DNA from 2 places in the Proteiniclasticum sp. genome. Region 2 is predicted to be linked to the other one. Evidence: predicted binding sites of a transcription regulator. Region 2 holds the regulator's gene; the other holds the start of a gene.
What was found. The regulator Rex, encoded in region 2, represses fermentation and respiration genes when NADH is low (regulators of the CRP and FNR family bind a similar motif). The targets are predictions, from matches to a motif close to ATTGTTAANNNNTTAACAAT.
Positions count from the first base shown of each region.

Region 1: RTX25_RS13800 (NAD(P)H-dependent oxidoreductase subunit E) is a predicted target of Rex. The motif match lies at 6,858-6,877, and genes of this name have one in related genera.

Region 1 is NZ_DAMBTF010000038.1:6,890-14,899, forward strand. Features, by position in the region: gene aroE (shikimate dehydrogenase) at 1-236, shown strand, start outside; gene RTX25_RS13780 (ATPase, T2SS/T4P/T4SS family) at 209-1,165, shown strand; gene RTX25_RS13785 (FprA family A-type flavoprotein) at 1,211-2,419, opposite strand; gene RTX25_RS13790 (NADH-dependent [FeFe] hydrogenase, group A6) at 2,658-4,412, opposite strand; gene RTX25_RS13795 (NADH-quinone oxidoreductase subunit NuoF) at 4,422-6,284, opposite strand; gene RTX25_RS13800 (NAD(P)H-dependent oxidoreductase subunit E) at 6,290-6,793, opposite strand; gene RTX25_RS13805 (ATP-binding cassette domain-containing protein) at 7,122-8,010, shown strand, end outside.
Region 2 is NZ_DAMBTF010000034.1:5,115-13,124, forward strand. Features, by position in the region: gene RTX25_RS13435 (Rnf-Nqr domain containing protein) at 1-458, shown strand, start outside; gene RTX25_RS13440 (hypothetical protein) at 598-960, opposite strand; gene RTX25_RS13445 (pseudouridine synthase) at 1,456-2,175, opposite strand; gene RTX25_RS13450 (cysteine-rich CWC family protein) at 2,295-2,513, shown strand; gene RTX25_RS13455 (glutaredoxin family protein) at 2,601-2,831, shown strand; gene RTX25_RS13460 (hypothetical protein) at 2,957-3,946, opposite strand; gene RTX25_RS13465 (alpha/beta fold hydrolase) at 4,157-4,903, shown strand; gene RTX25_RS13470 (redox-sensing transcriptional repressor Rex) at 5,293-5,928, shown strand; gene RTX25_RS13475 (sulfide/dihydroorotate dehydrogenase-like FAD/NAD-binding protein) at 6,073-6,978, shown strand; gene gltA (NADPH-dependent glutamate synthase) at 6,965-8,010, shown strand, end outside.

The sequences.
Region 1 (8,010 bases), on a different contig from region 2:
CACTGGTGATAAACTGCACTAAACTAGGCAACGTTGATAATGATGAAATGCCTATAGATATCAGAAGTTACAGTTCTGAAAATATCCTTTATGACCTGAATTATGAGCCCATGCATTCCGCTTTCTTAAGATATGGAACCAGCCTTGGACTTCAGGTGATCAATGGAGAGAGTATGCTGCTCAATCAGGCGATGAAGAGTCAGGAATTATGGATAGATGCATTAAATCTGTTTTAGAAGAATCCAGAAGGCTTGGTGCTTCGGATATCGTCCTGAAAGAAGATCAGAAAGTCATGTTCAGAATTCATGGTGAACTGTATGAAAGCGGATTCATTACGAGCAGGAGTGAACTGGAGAAATTCACCTCATTTCTTAAACCGGCTGAATATGTCCATGAATACCTCGGCAGTGCTCAGGGGATAGATGTCTCCTTCGAATATCTTGGGAGATACCGTGTAAACTGTTTTTCATCCATGGGCATGCGTTGTGCGGTTATCCGGGTCATCAGTGACAGGATAAAATCTCTTGCGGAACTTGGACTGCCTGAAGATCTGTCCGACCGTGTCATCAGGAAGAGGGGACTGTCCCTCATCGTGGGAAGAACGGGAGCGGGAAAATCGACCACCATGGCAGCAGTCACCGACGGAATACTGAAAAAGGAAAAAGCGCATATCATTACACTTGAAGATCCCGTAGAATATAAGTACTCACCCCATGTAGGGGTAGTGACACAAAGAGAGCTGGGGAAAGACTTTTCGGGCTTTGATCAGGGTATTCAGGATGCACTGAGACAGAGTCCTGATTATATCGTCATAGGAGAAATCAGGACACTCAATTCGCTTAAGGCAGCAGTGACTGCCGCAGAAGCCGGTCATGGTATAATCGGAACCATTCATTCCCTCGGTGCAGCACGTACCCTCACAAGAATGCTTTCAATGTTCAGTGAGCAGGAGAAGGAGTTCGTTCGTTATCAGCTGTCATCCAATCTTAATTTCATCCTGTCCCAGAAACTGGATTTCAGAGATAATAAAGCGCATCTTGATTATGAACTGATGATCAATGTCAATGCCATCGAAAACACGATTAGAGAGGGAAGGTTCAACCAGATCGATAATCTGATTCTCCTTGGAGAGATGCAAGGCATGAAGAGATTTAATACAAGATGAGAAATGAAAATGAGCCGGATTTTTCCGGCTCATTGTTAAGTTATTCTATTTTTTCAGCACTGATGCTGCAATGGCATCAGCAAGTTCATCAAGCATATTTTCCTGGTTGTCTTTCAGCCTTGATTTCATGTCGAATGTATTGCCGATGATTTCCATATTTTTCATGGAAGCGAATCTCTCGGTCATCAGTTTGTTTGCAGCGCTTGCCCAGCTGTGATTTCCGATGATGGAAACTTTACGGTTCTTGACTCCAAGGGCGATCATTTCATGAAGAAGATTGTCCATCGGATAATAGAGTCCCATGTTGTATGTCGGTGCTGCGGCTACCAGATGGCTGTATTTCCATATGTCGGAAATGATGTATGAAGGATGAGTTTTTGAGACATCATAAACTCTGATATCCTGAACTCCACGGTCTGCAAGCTTATTTGCGAGTGCATCAGCTGTATTAGCCGTATTGCCGTACATTGTACCGTAGAATATGACAACGCCTTCTTTTTCCGCCTCGTATCTGGACCATTTGTCATAAAGATCCAGAATGAGTTTAAGATCTTTTCTGAAAATAGGACCATGAAGTGAACAGATCATTTTGATATCATATGAACCGATCTTTTTGAATACAGACTGAACCTGTGCGCCGAACTTACCGACGATATTTGCATAGTATCTTCTGGCTTCTTCCAGATAAAGACCCTTATAATCCACTTCATCATCAAATATATTTCCAGTCAGTGCACCGAATGTTCCAAATGCATCTGCAGAGAAAAGAATACCAGTTGTGGTTTCGAAGTTCATCATGACTTCAGGCCAATGGACCATTGGAGCACAGATGAATTTCAGATTATGCTTTCCAAGACTGAGTTCATCGCCTTCACCTACAAGCATCTGGTTCTTTGTGATATCCATATTATAAAACTGTCCAAATAGCTGGAATGACTTGTTATTTCCAACTACCTTTACGTTGGGATATCTTCTGATGATATTTTCGATGTTTCCGCAATGATCAGGCTCCATATGATTGATGATGAGATAGTCGAGTTCTCTTCCCTGCATCAGATGTTCAATATTCTCAAGATACTGATCAGTGATCGCATCATCGACTGTATCAACTATAGCTGTCTTTTCATCCAGGATAAGATATGAGTTATATGAAACCCCATTAGTAAGCGGGAATAAGTTCTCGAACAGTTCCAGCCTCCTGTCATTTCCTCCTATCCAATAAATCTGGGGGGATATTTCTCGTACACTATACACTTTTCATGCCTCCTAATTTCTATTTATATAAGTAGTGTCTCATAACGAACATAATTTTCACTTAAAATGTTCCATAAATATCATAACGCATCGTGACAGATATCTCAATACATTGCAGAAAATTAATTGCGTACAATCAATTATTGTGGATATCAGGTGTAGATGTCCGGTAAAAAGTGAGGCACTTCGTCTGAGTGAAGTGCCTCATGGTTCTATTGAAAGGATTCATAGATGTAACCTAGATCATCTTCTTGCCGGTATAGGAGGTATGAAGAAGTTCATGGGCTTTATCACCGTAGGGCTCACCAAGATATTCTCTATACAGCTTCATGACCATTTCATTTTCATGGGATTTTCTTCTTGCTTTACCTGCATCTTCTCGGTATATGGCTTCCTGTCTTTTCCGGATGATGTCCATATTTCCATGATGGTAGGGCTGCCCACCACCACCTATACAGCCTCCGGGACAGGCCATAATTTCAATGGCATGAAAGTCCAGTTCACCGCTTCTGATTCCTTCAAGCATTTTTCTTGCATTACCAAGACCATGAGCGATACCGATCTTGAGATCCATGTCGTTGATTCGGACACTGGCCGAACGGATTCCCTCAAGCCCTCTAAGCTGTTTGAAGTCTACATCTTCGAGTTCTTCGTGGGTCAACCACTCATAAGCGGTACGTACTGCAGCTTCAATGACACCTCCAGTTGACCCGAATATCACGGAAGCGCCTGTGCTTTCGCCGAGAATCTGATCAAATTCGCTATCGGGAAGGGTTTTAAAATCAATGCCTGCTTCCTTAAGCATATATCCAAGCTCTCTTGTGGTGATTACCCAGTCCACATCATGAAGTTCTCCGATCCTGAGTTCTTCTCTCTGAACTTCGGCTTTCTTGGCGATACAGGGCATTACAGAAACAACCAGAATGTCTTCTGGGGCAATATTCATTTTCTCTGCATAGTAAGTTTTTATGATGGTTCCCATCATGATCTGCGGGGACTTGCATGTGGATGGAATATCGAGCATATCAGGAAACTGATACTCGAAAAATCTCACCCATGCAGGGCAGCAGCTGGTCAGAATGGGTAGCTTTCCACCATGCTGAATTCTATGGATCAGCTCTGATGCTTCTTCGATGATGGTCAGATCCGCTGCCCAGTCTGTGTCGAAAGCACCGTTGAAGCCCATACGGCGAAATACGCTGGCAAGCTGACCTGTAGTAATCGAACCTGGTTCCATATCGAACATTTCTCCAATGGCTACTCTTACGGCTGGAGCTACCTGAACCACAACGTGTTTGTCGTGTCTTAGAAGTGCAGACCAGACTTTGTGCATGTTATTGATCTCGGAAAGCGAACCGGTAGGACAGACCGCAACACACTGTCCGCAGAACGTGCAGGAGGTATCTGCCATATCAAGATTGAAGGCAGGACCGACGAATGTGTCGAATCCCCTTGAGTTAGCTGAAAGGATACCGCAGGTCTGAACTTCGTTACACATGGTTTCACAGCGTCTGCACATGATGCATTTATCGGGGTCCTTCACCAGGGCGAATGAACTTTTATCCAGTGGACGACTCATCTTCTCTCCGGTAAACGGAATGTCGTATATACCCAGTTTCTTTGCCAGAGCCTGAAGGTCACACTGAAGATTCTTTCTGCATGTCAGGCATTCCATAGGATGATTGGAAATGAGAAGCTCCAGATTCATTCTACGTGCCGAAACGGCTTTAAGGGAGTCTGTAACAATGTCCATTCCTTCAGTCACATATTCGGAGCAGGAAGGAGACAGAGCCTGCCTGCCGACAACTTCTACCATGCATACACGGCAGGATGCTGTACGGTTGACCATTCCGAATCCTTCGAGATTGAGATGACAGAGTGTCGGGATATCCGCATTGACAAGTTTCGCAGCCTCATGTATCGTCGTTCCTTTATCCACAACGAGATCCTGACCGTTGATTCGAACATTCACTTTTTCTTTTATCTCATTCATTCTTTTCACCTAAGCCTTTTTAATCGCATTGAACTTGCAGGCATCAAAGCAGGCACCACAGGAAATACAGATATTGAGATCGATGAAGTGGACCTGTTTGGGATGACCGGCGATACATCCTACCGGACATACTCTTCTGCATGCGGTGCACCCCACACAGTTTTCAGGAATGATGCTGTAGCGGAAGAGTCCTTTGCAGACTCCTGTGGGGCATTTCTTCTCTTCTACATGCATGCGGTACTCTTCTTCAAAGTATTTCATGGTGCTTAATACCGGGTTGGGCGCCGTCTGTCCAAGTCCGCAAAGAGCGGAATATCGGATGTTGCTGCCCAGGGAATCCAGCTGATCGAGTACGTTCTCGCCAGCTTTTCCGGTAGTGATGCCATCGAGAAGTTCATAAAGACGTTTGGTTCCGATTCGGCAAGGCGTGCACTTACCGCAGGACTCGTCCATGGTGAACTTGAGATAGAATTTTGCGATATCCACCATGCAGTTATCTTCATCCATAACGATCATACCGCCAGATCCCATCATTGTGCCCAATGCCCTCAGAGATTCATATTCGATTGGCGTGTCCAGATACTCTCCTGAGATCACACCTCCGGAAGGACCACCTGTCTGTACAGCCTTGAACTTCTTATTCCCGCTGATTCCCCCTCCGATATCATAAATAATCTCTCTGAGTGTAGTACCCATAGGCACTTCAACCAGACCAACATTTTTGACTTTACCGACAAGTGCGAATACCTTTGTTCCTTTTGAACGTCCAACACCGATATTTGAGAACCACTCTGCACCTTTACTGAAAATTTCCGGAATGTTTGCCAGGGTTTCGACGTTGTTTACTGTAGTAGGCTTACCGTGATAGCCTTCTTCGGATGGATAAGGCGGTTTCTTAGTTGGCTCCCCACGCTTTCCTTCAACAGAATGAATGAGTGCAGTCTCCTCACCACAGACGAATGCACCGGCACCAAGCCGGATTTCAACATCAAAATTAAAACCGCTTCCGAAAATATCTTTACCGAGAAAACCGTATTCCCGTGCCTGCAGGATGGCATTATTGAGCCTTTCGATTGCCAGAGGATATTCAGCTCGTATATAGACGATTCCATGATTTGCTCCGGTTGCGTATCCTCCGATGATCATTCCTTCAAGTACACTGTGAGGATCACCTTCAAGAACAGATCTGTCCATGTATGCGCCAGGATCGCCTTCATCGGCATTGCAGATCATATATTTTTCAGGATTTTTCTGATCATAGGTCGCCTGCCACTTAATACCGGTAGGAAAACCGCCACCGCCTCGTCCTCTCAGACCACTCTGTTTCAGGGTATCGATGACCTCTTGAGGCGTATCGGTCATCAGAATATCGGAAAGGGCTTCATAGCCGTCAAAAGCGATATATTGTCTGATGTCTTCCGGGTCCAGATTACCGCAGTTTCTAAGGGCGATTCTGAACTGTCTTTTTTTCGCGCCAGGCGGGTCAGTATGGTTGAAACTCATCTGGACAACTTTGTCTTTGACGATCTCATGTTTGACGACATGTTCCAGAATGATCCTGCGTGCAGATTCAGGGTCTACATAACCGTAATAGACAGGTGCATGACCTGGTACATTGACCTGCACTGTAGGCTCGCAGTAGCAGGAACCGACACAGCCGACCTTGATGAGATCTACATAATCGATGTTCAATTCAGTTATTGTCTTTTCAAGGATGTCATAAATTTCTTTGCCGCCTGCCGCAATCCCGCACGTGGCAAGGCCTACCATTAGTTCGGTGCGCCTGCTCTTTCCGCCTCCGGTCAGACGCAGAAGTCTGATGTCCTTATATTGATTCTTTATTCTTATCAGCTCTTCCTTACTTCTAATCATCTCACTCACACACCTTTATAGGTAATAAGAACTGTTTTCACATTCTCATCGTTCATATGCCCGTAAACCTTATCGTCCACCATTATGGCAGGTGCGAGTCCGCAGGCGCCGATACATCGGATTTCTTTCAAGGTGAATTGATCATCTTTCGTAGTTTCATCGACCTTTACTTTGAGTTCTTTCATCAGAGCATCTCTGACCTGTTCAGCACCCTTGACGAAGCATGCGGTACCCATACAGATACTTACTGTATGATCACCACGCTTAGTCTGTGTAAAGTAGGAATAGAAGGAGACGACACCATAAACATTCGCTGCAGGTATATTGATCCTTCGGGCAATATAGAGCTGTAGTTCAGGGGGGAGATATCCGAACAGGTGCTGAGCACGGTGCAGGATATGAATCAGCATACCTTCTTTGTCTTCCATGCTGTCGATGTATGCATCAAGCTTGGACAATCTATCTTTAGACAAGGCATCATCTTCTAAAAGATTAAAGTCGGTTTCCATTGATACACCTCCAAATTCGAATGAGAAAGGATTTGTTAATTCAGTTTTAACAGTAAGAATATTTATTGTCAATAATATGTCAGATAATTGCAAAAATGAAGGAATTATGACTTTTATTTATTGAATTTCCATTAAAATAGCCTAGTGAATATAATCTGAGGGTGCTGAATTCATGCTTTTAACACATGTATGACATCAATATGATTCTGTTTCAGTTAAATTTCACATTTATTTGTAAAGGTGTTGAAAAGAGTTCATTTATATTGAGATTCATGGTATAATCATAATTTGTGTGAAAGAATTAAGATAATATGGAGTGAATAATAAAATGTTAAATGTAAGTAATGTAAGTCTTCGTTTTGGAGGGAGAAAACTCTTCGACGATGTCAATATTAAGTTCACGTCAGGTAACTGCTATGGCGTTATCGGTGCGAATGGAGCGGGTAAATCAACATTTCTCAAGATTCTATCTGGTGAAATAGAACCGAATACTGGCGATGTGTTTCTAGGAAAGGATATGAGAATGTCTGTGCTTAAGCAGGATCATTTTCAGTTTGATAACGACAAAGTTATCGATACCGTTATCCGTGGAAATGAAAGACTTTATGAGATTATGAAAGAAAAGGATGAAATCTACAGCAAGGAAGATTTCACCGATGAAGACGGAATCAAAGCATCTGTTCTGGAAGGCGAGTTTGCTGACCTTAACGGATGGGAAGCAGAGTCAGAAGCGGCTTCACTGCTTCTTGGACTGGGTCTTGGTACAGACAGACATGAAAAGATCCTGAGCGAACTTGAAAGTGGAGATAAGGTGAAAGTTCTTCTTGCGCAGGCATTATTCGGTAAGCCTGAAGTGCTTATACTTGATGAGCCTACAAATGACCTTGATCTGCCTTCAATTACCTGGCTTGAAAATTATCTGGCAGACTTTGAAGGAACCGTCATCGTTGTATCCCATGACAGACATTTCCTGAATATGATCTGTACACACATCTGTGACGTGGACTTCGGTAAAATCAGAATCTACATGGGAAATTATGACTTCTGGTATGAATCCAGTCAGCTGATGACACAGCTGATGAAAGATTCAAACAAGAAGAAGGAAGAAAAAATCAGAGACCTTCAGAATTTTATCACCAGATTCTCCGCTAATGCCTCAAAGTCCAAGCAGGCGACTTCAAGGAAGAAACTGCTGGATAAGATTTCACTTGACGACA
Region 2 (8,010 bases):
GTATCGGTCTTTCAGCAGCGGTCATTATGGCTGTTTCAAACATATTATCCTATGTGGCATTCACATTTGTTCTGGAACCGCTGAATGCTGGTGTACTGAACCTTCTGGTCTACATGCTGATCGTTCTTCTGACCACTATGGCTGTTACAGGCTATATCAGATCGAAGAAGCCTGAAATGCATGGAGCTGTGGGAAAAGTGCTGCCGCTTTTGGCTGTTAACTCTGCTATCCTTTATCTTATTCTGGATGTAATGAGTCAGGGAATGGAATTCCTGCCGATGCTGATCACATCCATTGGTGCACCGATCGGTCTTCTCTTTGCATTTATCCTTTATGGAGCAGTAAGAGAGAGACTTGCCATCGCAGATACACCTAAGGCTTTCAGAGGATTACCGATACTGCTCATTTATGCTGCTTTAGCACTTATGGCATTAAGCGGCCTTAATGGAATCATCTAGAATCAGCTGAAAAAAATGAAATTGAACTGAAAGACCTTGTATCCGAATCAGATCGGATACAAGGTCTTTTTTATAACCTATAGAAGTTAAGAAATCTCATTAAAGATATGGTTCCCGGAATGTCGCGAAAAAGAGCGGATCAGTCTATCTTCAGCTCAAACACTGCACCTTTTTCCACGAGGCTTTCAGCGGTCTTGCCGCTTTCGAAGATCAGAGTGTTACCCTGAATCCTGAACCTGTACATTTCATTCTCATCGGCTCTAAGAATCAGCTCATCATTTTCCACGAAATAGGTTCCCATGGGCACGTAGGAAGTGGCAATATGACGATTGAACTGAAACTGATGCCCGTTTTCCAGAAGGACCCAGGCGAAGTCTTCTGACTCCTGGCCTTTCAGCACATATATTCCGATTTCCGGTTCTTCTGTCATTTCCCTGTTTACGCAGCCTGCAGCAATAAGTGTGAATGCTGCCAGGAATAGAATCACTGATCTGAATTTCATCTGTCTGACCTCCTTGCTTTTTGTAATTTCAAGAGCTGATCGCTTTGGTCTGGTGCCGTTTTTAAGTATATAAGCTCTACTGATATTATACCTCTGCTGTTCGATTATAATGATTACAGATTTATCACAGCATGAGATGATTTAAAGGCCATTTACTAAAACTTCAGGAAGTTGAGCCATAACCTTTAGTCACATTAAAAAGAACGGATTCTTGAGGATATCCACAGAAAATAGGGGGGTTTATCCACGTTAGCCACAGATTACTCACAAGAAATATACCCATATGTGGGTAAAGCTGTGGATAACTGCTTGAAAATTATAACTGATGAGGGCCGTTTTAGGAGGATTTTCAGTTATACCAATATAAATAACAGCAATTCCACATGTTATCCACAGGCAATTGTTAATAATGTGCATAAGTGAACAGTTGTACGGGTAATATCAGCAGGAGTTTGATTTCAAATTAAACCCAGCCAAAAATAAAAACCGATGAACTTAATCAACGGTTTTCTGCGAGTCATTTACCAGTTTATTCAGTGTATGGAGCTCAAGAGGAGAAAGATCTCTGTAGGTTCCGAGCTTAAGACTCCCAAGTTCGATGTTCATGATTCTGATTCTTTTTAATGTCACAACGCGATAGCCGAGGTATTCTGTCATTCTTCGGATCTGTCTGTTGAGACCCTGGGTGAGTATGATTCTAAATGTGCGATCATCCAGTTTTTCCACTTTGGACTCTCTTGTCATGGTGCCAAGGATAGGGATTCTACCGGACATCCTTCTGATGAAGTCATCAGTGATGGGTTTGTTCACTGTGACGATATACTCTTTCTCGTGATTGTTTCTTGCTCTTAAGATCTTATTTACGATATCACCGTCATTGGTCAGAAGGATGAGTCCTTCTGAATCTTTATCCAGTCTGCCCACAGGAAATATACGTTCCTTGTGCTTGACGAAATCGATGATGTTTCCTCTAGTTTTACGGTTTGTGGTACATTCAATACCTCTTGGTTTGTTCAGTGCGATATACACCATGGGTGGTTCATTGGAAATGATTTTACCGTCTACACGTATCTCATCATTCTCCGTGACCTTAAGTCCCATGACCGCTTTTTCTCCATTGACTGTAACTCGTCCTTCATCGATCAGACTATCGGCTGTACGTCTGGAGCAGTATCCCGTATCTGATATGGCTTTGTTGATTCTTTTTTCTTCCATGGAACACCTCCTAACATCCTATTATACATGAATTCCGCTAAATTTGAAGAGGTACTTGAAGTCAGTTTATGAGTGGATTAGAATGGGTAGTAGACAGATAAATTCTATGGGAGGAACTTATGGACCGATCGATCTGCCCGCTCTGCGGTGAACCGAATGACTGTTATATGGAAAACGGCAAAGATCCCAGTATGTGCTGGTGCAAGGATATTCAATTTCCAGAGGAGCTGCTTCTTATGGTACCGGAAGAGCTTGTGCGAAACGCCTGTATCTGCCGAAGCTGTGTGGAAAAATATCCTCATTATGAACGTAAACCGAGTCAGTACAAGACGAAATAGAATTGGACAAAATGCATTAAATAGGATACAATTGAATTGCCGGAATGTAGAAACCGGTATAACACTTTAATCTCTGGAGGGATAAAAATGGATAAAAAGGTAGTAATATACACATCCAACACCTGTACATACTGTGACCTTGCCAAGGAATACTTCAAGGCAAACAATATTTCCTATGAGGAAAAGAACACTTCAGATCCAGTATACAGAAAGGAACTGCTCAGCATCGGTGTAAGAAGCGTTCCTACAATCTACGTTGACGATCAGTATATGGTCGGTTTTGACGAAGGCGCTTTCGAAGAACTTTATAACGCATAAGAGAAAAGATACAGGCAGTCTATCCGTAATGGAAAAGACTGCCTGTTTTCTGTATTCAAAAATCGGAATATCTCATCAGCTTCTCTTCAGATCATTCTGCCAGAGCGGAGTTAAGCATTCCATGACTACTCCACATAGAGGAAAGAACCGTTGTTGTTGATTTTGCAGTCCAGCTGATAGGAGAGGATCCTGTCATGGGTTTTACCGGATTTGAAGAAATCTTCAGGTAGAAATTCGCCGGAGATAAGGATGATGATCTCATCTCTTTCCTTTATGGCTTCACTGATGTATGCCTGCTCGATGATTTCTGCAAGGACAGTGTCGATGTCGTTCTGTTCGGGATCCGATTTCTCGATCAGTTCCTGACCTTTAGGATTGACAGCTGAAATGCTTACGAGGTTTCCCCAGGGATTGAAATTCATTTTGATTTCTCCCTCGGCGCGTATAATGATGGTCCGGTCAACCTTTTCTGACATATACTGATAAGCGAGGCCAAGAATCAGCGCGATCATAACTATGGCGATTAAGGGTTTCAGGAGGTTCGGCCGTTTTCTTGCCTTTTTTCCCGAAGTGACATCGCCTACACTGTTCCCTTCATCCTTTATCTTCATAAACTGACCCTGGCTGGACAGAATATAGGCATAGCTGCCTTTTTTTCTGAGGGTAAGACCCGAATGTGCATCGCTGTCTATGGGAAAAGAATCTTCTTTTTCCTTAAGATCATACTGGAGATACCGTGTAATGAGCGGATACTTTTCACCGTGGAAAAGGATACTGTAGGAGAGAATAAGATCATGCCATTTTTTCAGTTCAAAAACAGGCTCTTCCACAAGTTTTGAAAATGTACTGAAGGGGATTCTTCTGTTCTCCAGCACTTTATCCCATAGCTTTTCTTCTGATGAGAGGATAAAAGCAAGATTGAGGATAAGGCTTCTTTCCGCCTTGCTCAAGGAAGTGGCTGAAAGTTTTTCCAAACTGATGTTAAAGGTTTTGAGCTCGCTGATATAGGCTTCGATCTCATCGGCTCTTTTAAGGGTTTCTTCTTTATTGTAGACTTCCATGGCCGGCTTTTCTAAAAATATATAACGATCTTTATCTAAAACTCTGTTCACCATATTCATAACACTCCCATTTCTTCACTGATTCTATTTTAGCATAGCTTCATTGAGGAAAAAGCGTTAATAGGAAAGAATAGATTTATTTTCCTTTTCTTAACAGATTATCCCGTAAATGGCTTAATAGAAGGGCTATAATGAAGTATACTGATAAAGAGTGTACAATATGAATACAGAGAAATCATTTTAGAGGAACTGAGGGTGTTAAATATGGAAGTTAAAGAATCAAGCAGAAAGAAATGGTTCGACCGGATCATCAGAGTGCTTATCATCGTTCTGGTATTTGTGGGGGTTGGCCTCTACATCTATGCAGAGGATTATTACAGGCCGTCGCTGACTGCAGAGGAAGCATTAACAGAAGGTGAGGGAATCGCCTATGAGGAAATCGGCGGAGATCTTGTGTTTACCCCCGAAAATCCTGAAGGCGGTGTGGTGATCTATCCGGGAGGAAGAGTTTCTGAGAGGGCCTACGGATATCTTGGTAGAAAGATCGCGTCCCTTGGCTATAAGACAGTAATCCTTAAAGCACCGTTTAAGCTGTCGATTCTCTCAAACTATGCAGCTGAGGATTACGTGGCAGATGATCAAATTCAGGACTGGGTCATTATCGGTCATTCTCTGGGTGGGGTATCCGCTTCAAGATATGTCAGCAGAAATCCCGAGAAAATAAGAGGGCTGATCCTTCTTGCAGCATATCCTGATGGAAGCACCGATCTTTCTGTGAGCACATTCAAGGTGTTCTCCCTAGTCGGAGATAAGGACCTCATCATTGATTACGATAAGCTGAGTGAAGCCCAGGAAAGGCTGCCCAAAACAACCTACGGACAGATCATCAGAGGAGGAAACCACTCAAGTTTTGCAAACTACGGTACTCAGGATGGAGACAGTCTGGCGGATATCGGCTATGAGGAGCAGCAGCAGTTTATCCTCGATGCCGTTGTCGAAGCCTTTAAATGATCGAGCAGAAGCATATTTAAGGGGACAGCAGTGACTTTTTTCATATAACCGATTCATGAAGCATAGGAATGATATCTTCAAAATAGGTTTGCATAATGAAAGAGGGACACTTAGGTGTCCTCTTTCATTATGCAAACCATTTCAGATCGCTGAAGAGTAAAGAAGTTTTTCACAATAATTTTATTTTCTAGTGAATATTATCCTTGATAGGCAACGCGAAACAGCAATTATATTGTTAGAGTGTTAAAAATTAACAACGTAATATAGATGTTTTTAACAGACTCATAAAATTGAAATCTTTGATAAAAATCTTTGACAAATATTAACACATGATCATATAATTTGTGGTATTATATTGTTAGAAATTTATTTAACGATGAGGTGCGAGGATGGATAAGAAAAAAGACATTTCCATGGCGGTTATCAAAAGATTACCAAAATACTACAGACACCTGGCTGAACTGCTGAGAAACGATGTTGACAGAGTTTCTTCTAAGGAACTTAGTGAGAAAATCGGATTCACCGCTTCACAGATCAGACAGGATTTCAACTGTTTCGGTGGTTTTGGACAGCAGGGTTATGGATACAACGTAAAAGAACTATATAATGAAATCTCAAATATCCTGGGACTGGATAAGAGATACTCAACAGTTATCATTGGAGCAGGTAACATCGGACAGGCCGTAGCAAACTACACCCGTTTCGACAAATTCGGATTTGATCTGAAGGCGATTTTCGATGTTAATCCTAAGCTCATCGGAATGAGAATCAAAGATGTTGAAATCAGCGACATCGATCAGATGGAGTCATTCCTTGCAGAAAACAAGATTGATATCGGTATTCTCTGCGTACCGCATGCTCAGGCACAGAAAGTGGCTGATGTACTTGTGGAAAACGGCGTAAAAGGCCTCTGGAACTTTGCTCCGCTGGATATCAATGTACCTGAAGATGTATCTGTTGAAAATGTACATTTAAGCGAAAGTCTGCTGACACTTGTCTATCTGATGAACGACCTGGACAAATAGTGAAGCGAAATCTTGGGGACCTTTAAAAAGGGTCCCCTTTATAGTGCTTAAAAGTCTCTGAGTTTTGTTGAAATGGAAGGGCATAATACGTATACTGTAAAGGTGAGATTTAGACTCACCATACAACAATATTGGGGGGAAAAAATGTATAGAATTATACGGAAAAAAGAGCTGGTAGAAAACATCTACCAGATGGATATTTTGGCTCCGCGTGTAGCCAAAGCTGCTCTGCCCGGGCAGTTTATCATAGTCAAAGTGGACGAACGGGGAGAAAGAGTGCCGCTGACCATATGCGACTATAACAGAGAAGAAGGATCCGTTTCCATCGTATTCCAGACACTGGGTGCATCCACTAAGAAGCTTGCACAGATGAGTGAAGGGGACGAAATCAGAGATTTCGTTGGTCCTCTTGGTAATCCTTCGGACATCGTGACAGATGATAAAGAGAATCTTTCCGGTAAGAAGATTGTCTTTATTGCAGGAGGTGTGGGGACAGCTCCTGTTTATCCGCAGGTGAAGATGCTGAAGGAAAAGGGAGTCGATGTGGATGTCATCATCGGTACCCGTTCAAAAGGAACGCTGATTTTTGAAGAAGAGTTCAAAGCGGTGGCGAAAAACCTCTATGTCTGTACGGATGACGGAAGCTACGGTTTCCACGGACTTGTTACCGACAAACTGAAAGAACTGATCGAAACAGAGAACAAAGAGTACAATATATGTGTGGCCATCGGTCCCATGATCATGATGAAATTCGTATCAAGGCTGACAAAATCCTATAACCTGCATACCGTTGTATCCCTTAACCCCATCATGGTGGATGGTACGGGAATGTGCGGTGCCTGCAGAGTGACTGTAGGAGACGAAGTGAAGTTCGCCTGTGTGGATGGACCTGAATTTGATGCTCATCTCATCAACTTTGATGAGGCCATGAGACGTCAGTCCATGTACAAAACTGTAGAAGGAAAAAAGATGATTGTAAAAGAACAGGCATCTGTACATAAGGACTCGGAATTATGTGATTTGGGGGAAATTCTACATGAAACGAAATAGAGTACCAGTAAGGGAACAGAGACCGGAAGAGAGAGTAAGAAATTTCAAGGAAGTGAGCTTCGGATACAATCATGAGGAGGCTCTGCTTGAAGCGGAAAGATGCCTTCAGTGCAGAAATCCGAGATGTGTACCGGGATGCCCTGTAGCCATAGATATTCCTAAATTCATTCAGGAACTGAAAAACGGGGATGTTAAAGCTGCAAGAGATACCATCGGCCGTGCAAGCAACCTTCCTGCTGTCTGCGGAAGAGTATGTCCTCAGGAAGAGCAGTGCGAAGGTTCCTGCATTGTGGGCATCAAGGGTGAACCGGTGAATATCGGTAAACTTGAAAGATTCGTTGCGGACTGGGCAATGGAGAACGGATATAAGAATACGGATAAGCTTCCGTCAAACGGCATCAAGATTGCCGTTGTGGGGAGCGGTCCTGCGGGTCTTACCTGTGCCGGAGATCTTGCAAAGCTCGGCTATGATGTGACGATTTTCGAAGCGCTTCACGAAGCGGGTGGTGTACTGGTTTATGGTATTCCTGAATTCAGACTGCCTAAAGAAACCGTCGTCAAGGAAGAAATCAGTCTCCTCAAGGAGCTGGGCGTGAAGATCGAAACCAACGTCATCGTCGGCCGTACAGTAACCATCGAAAGTCTCATCGAAGATGAAGGCTTCAAGGGAATATTCATCGGTTCAGGGGCGGGGCTACCCATGTTCATGGGCATCAAGGGTGAAAACGCCAACGGTGTCATGTCTGCCAACGAATATCTTACCCGTGCCAATCTCATGAAGGCTTTCAGGAGCGACTATGATACGCCGATCAGTCACGGAAAAAGAGTGGCTGTCGTGGGTGCGGGAAATGTGGCCATGGATGCCGCAAGAACAGCGGCAAGGCTGGGTGCGGAGTCCTTGATCGTCTACAGAAGATCGGAGAAGGAGATTCCTGCAAGAGCGGAAGAGGTTCATCATGCCATAGAAGAAGGGGTCATCATGAACCTGCTTACCAATCCCAAGGAAATCCTTGTGGATGAGAACGGATTTGT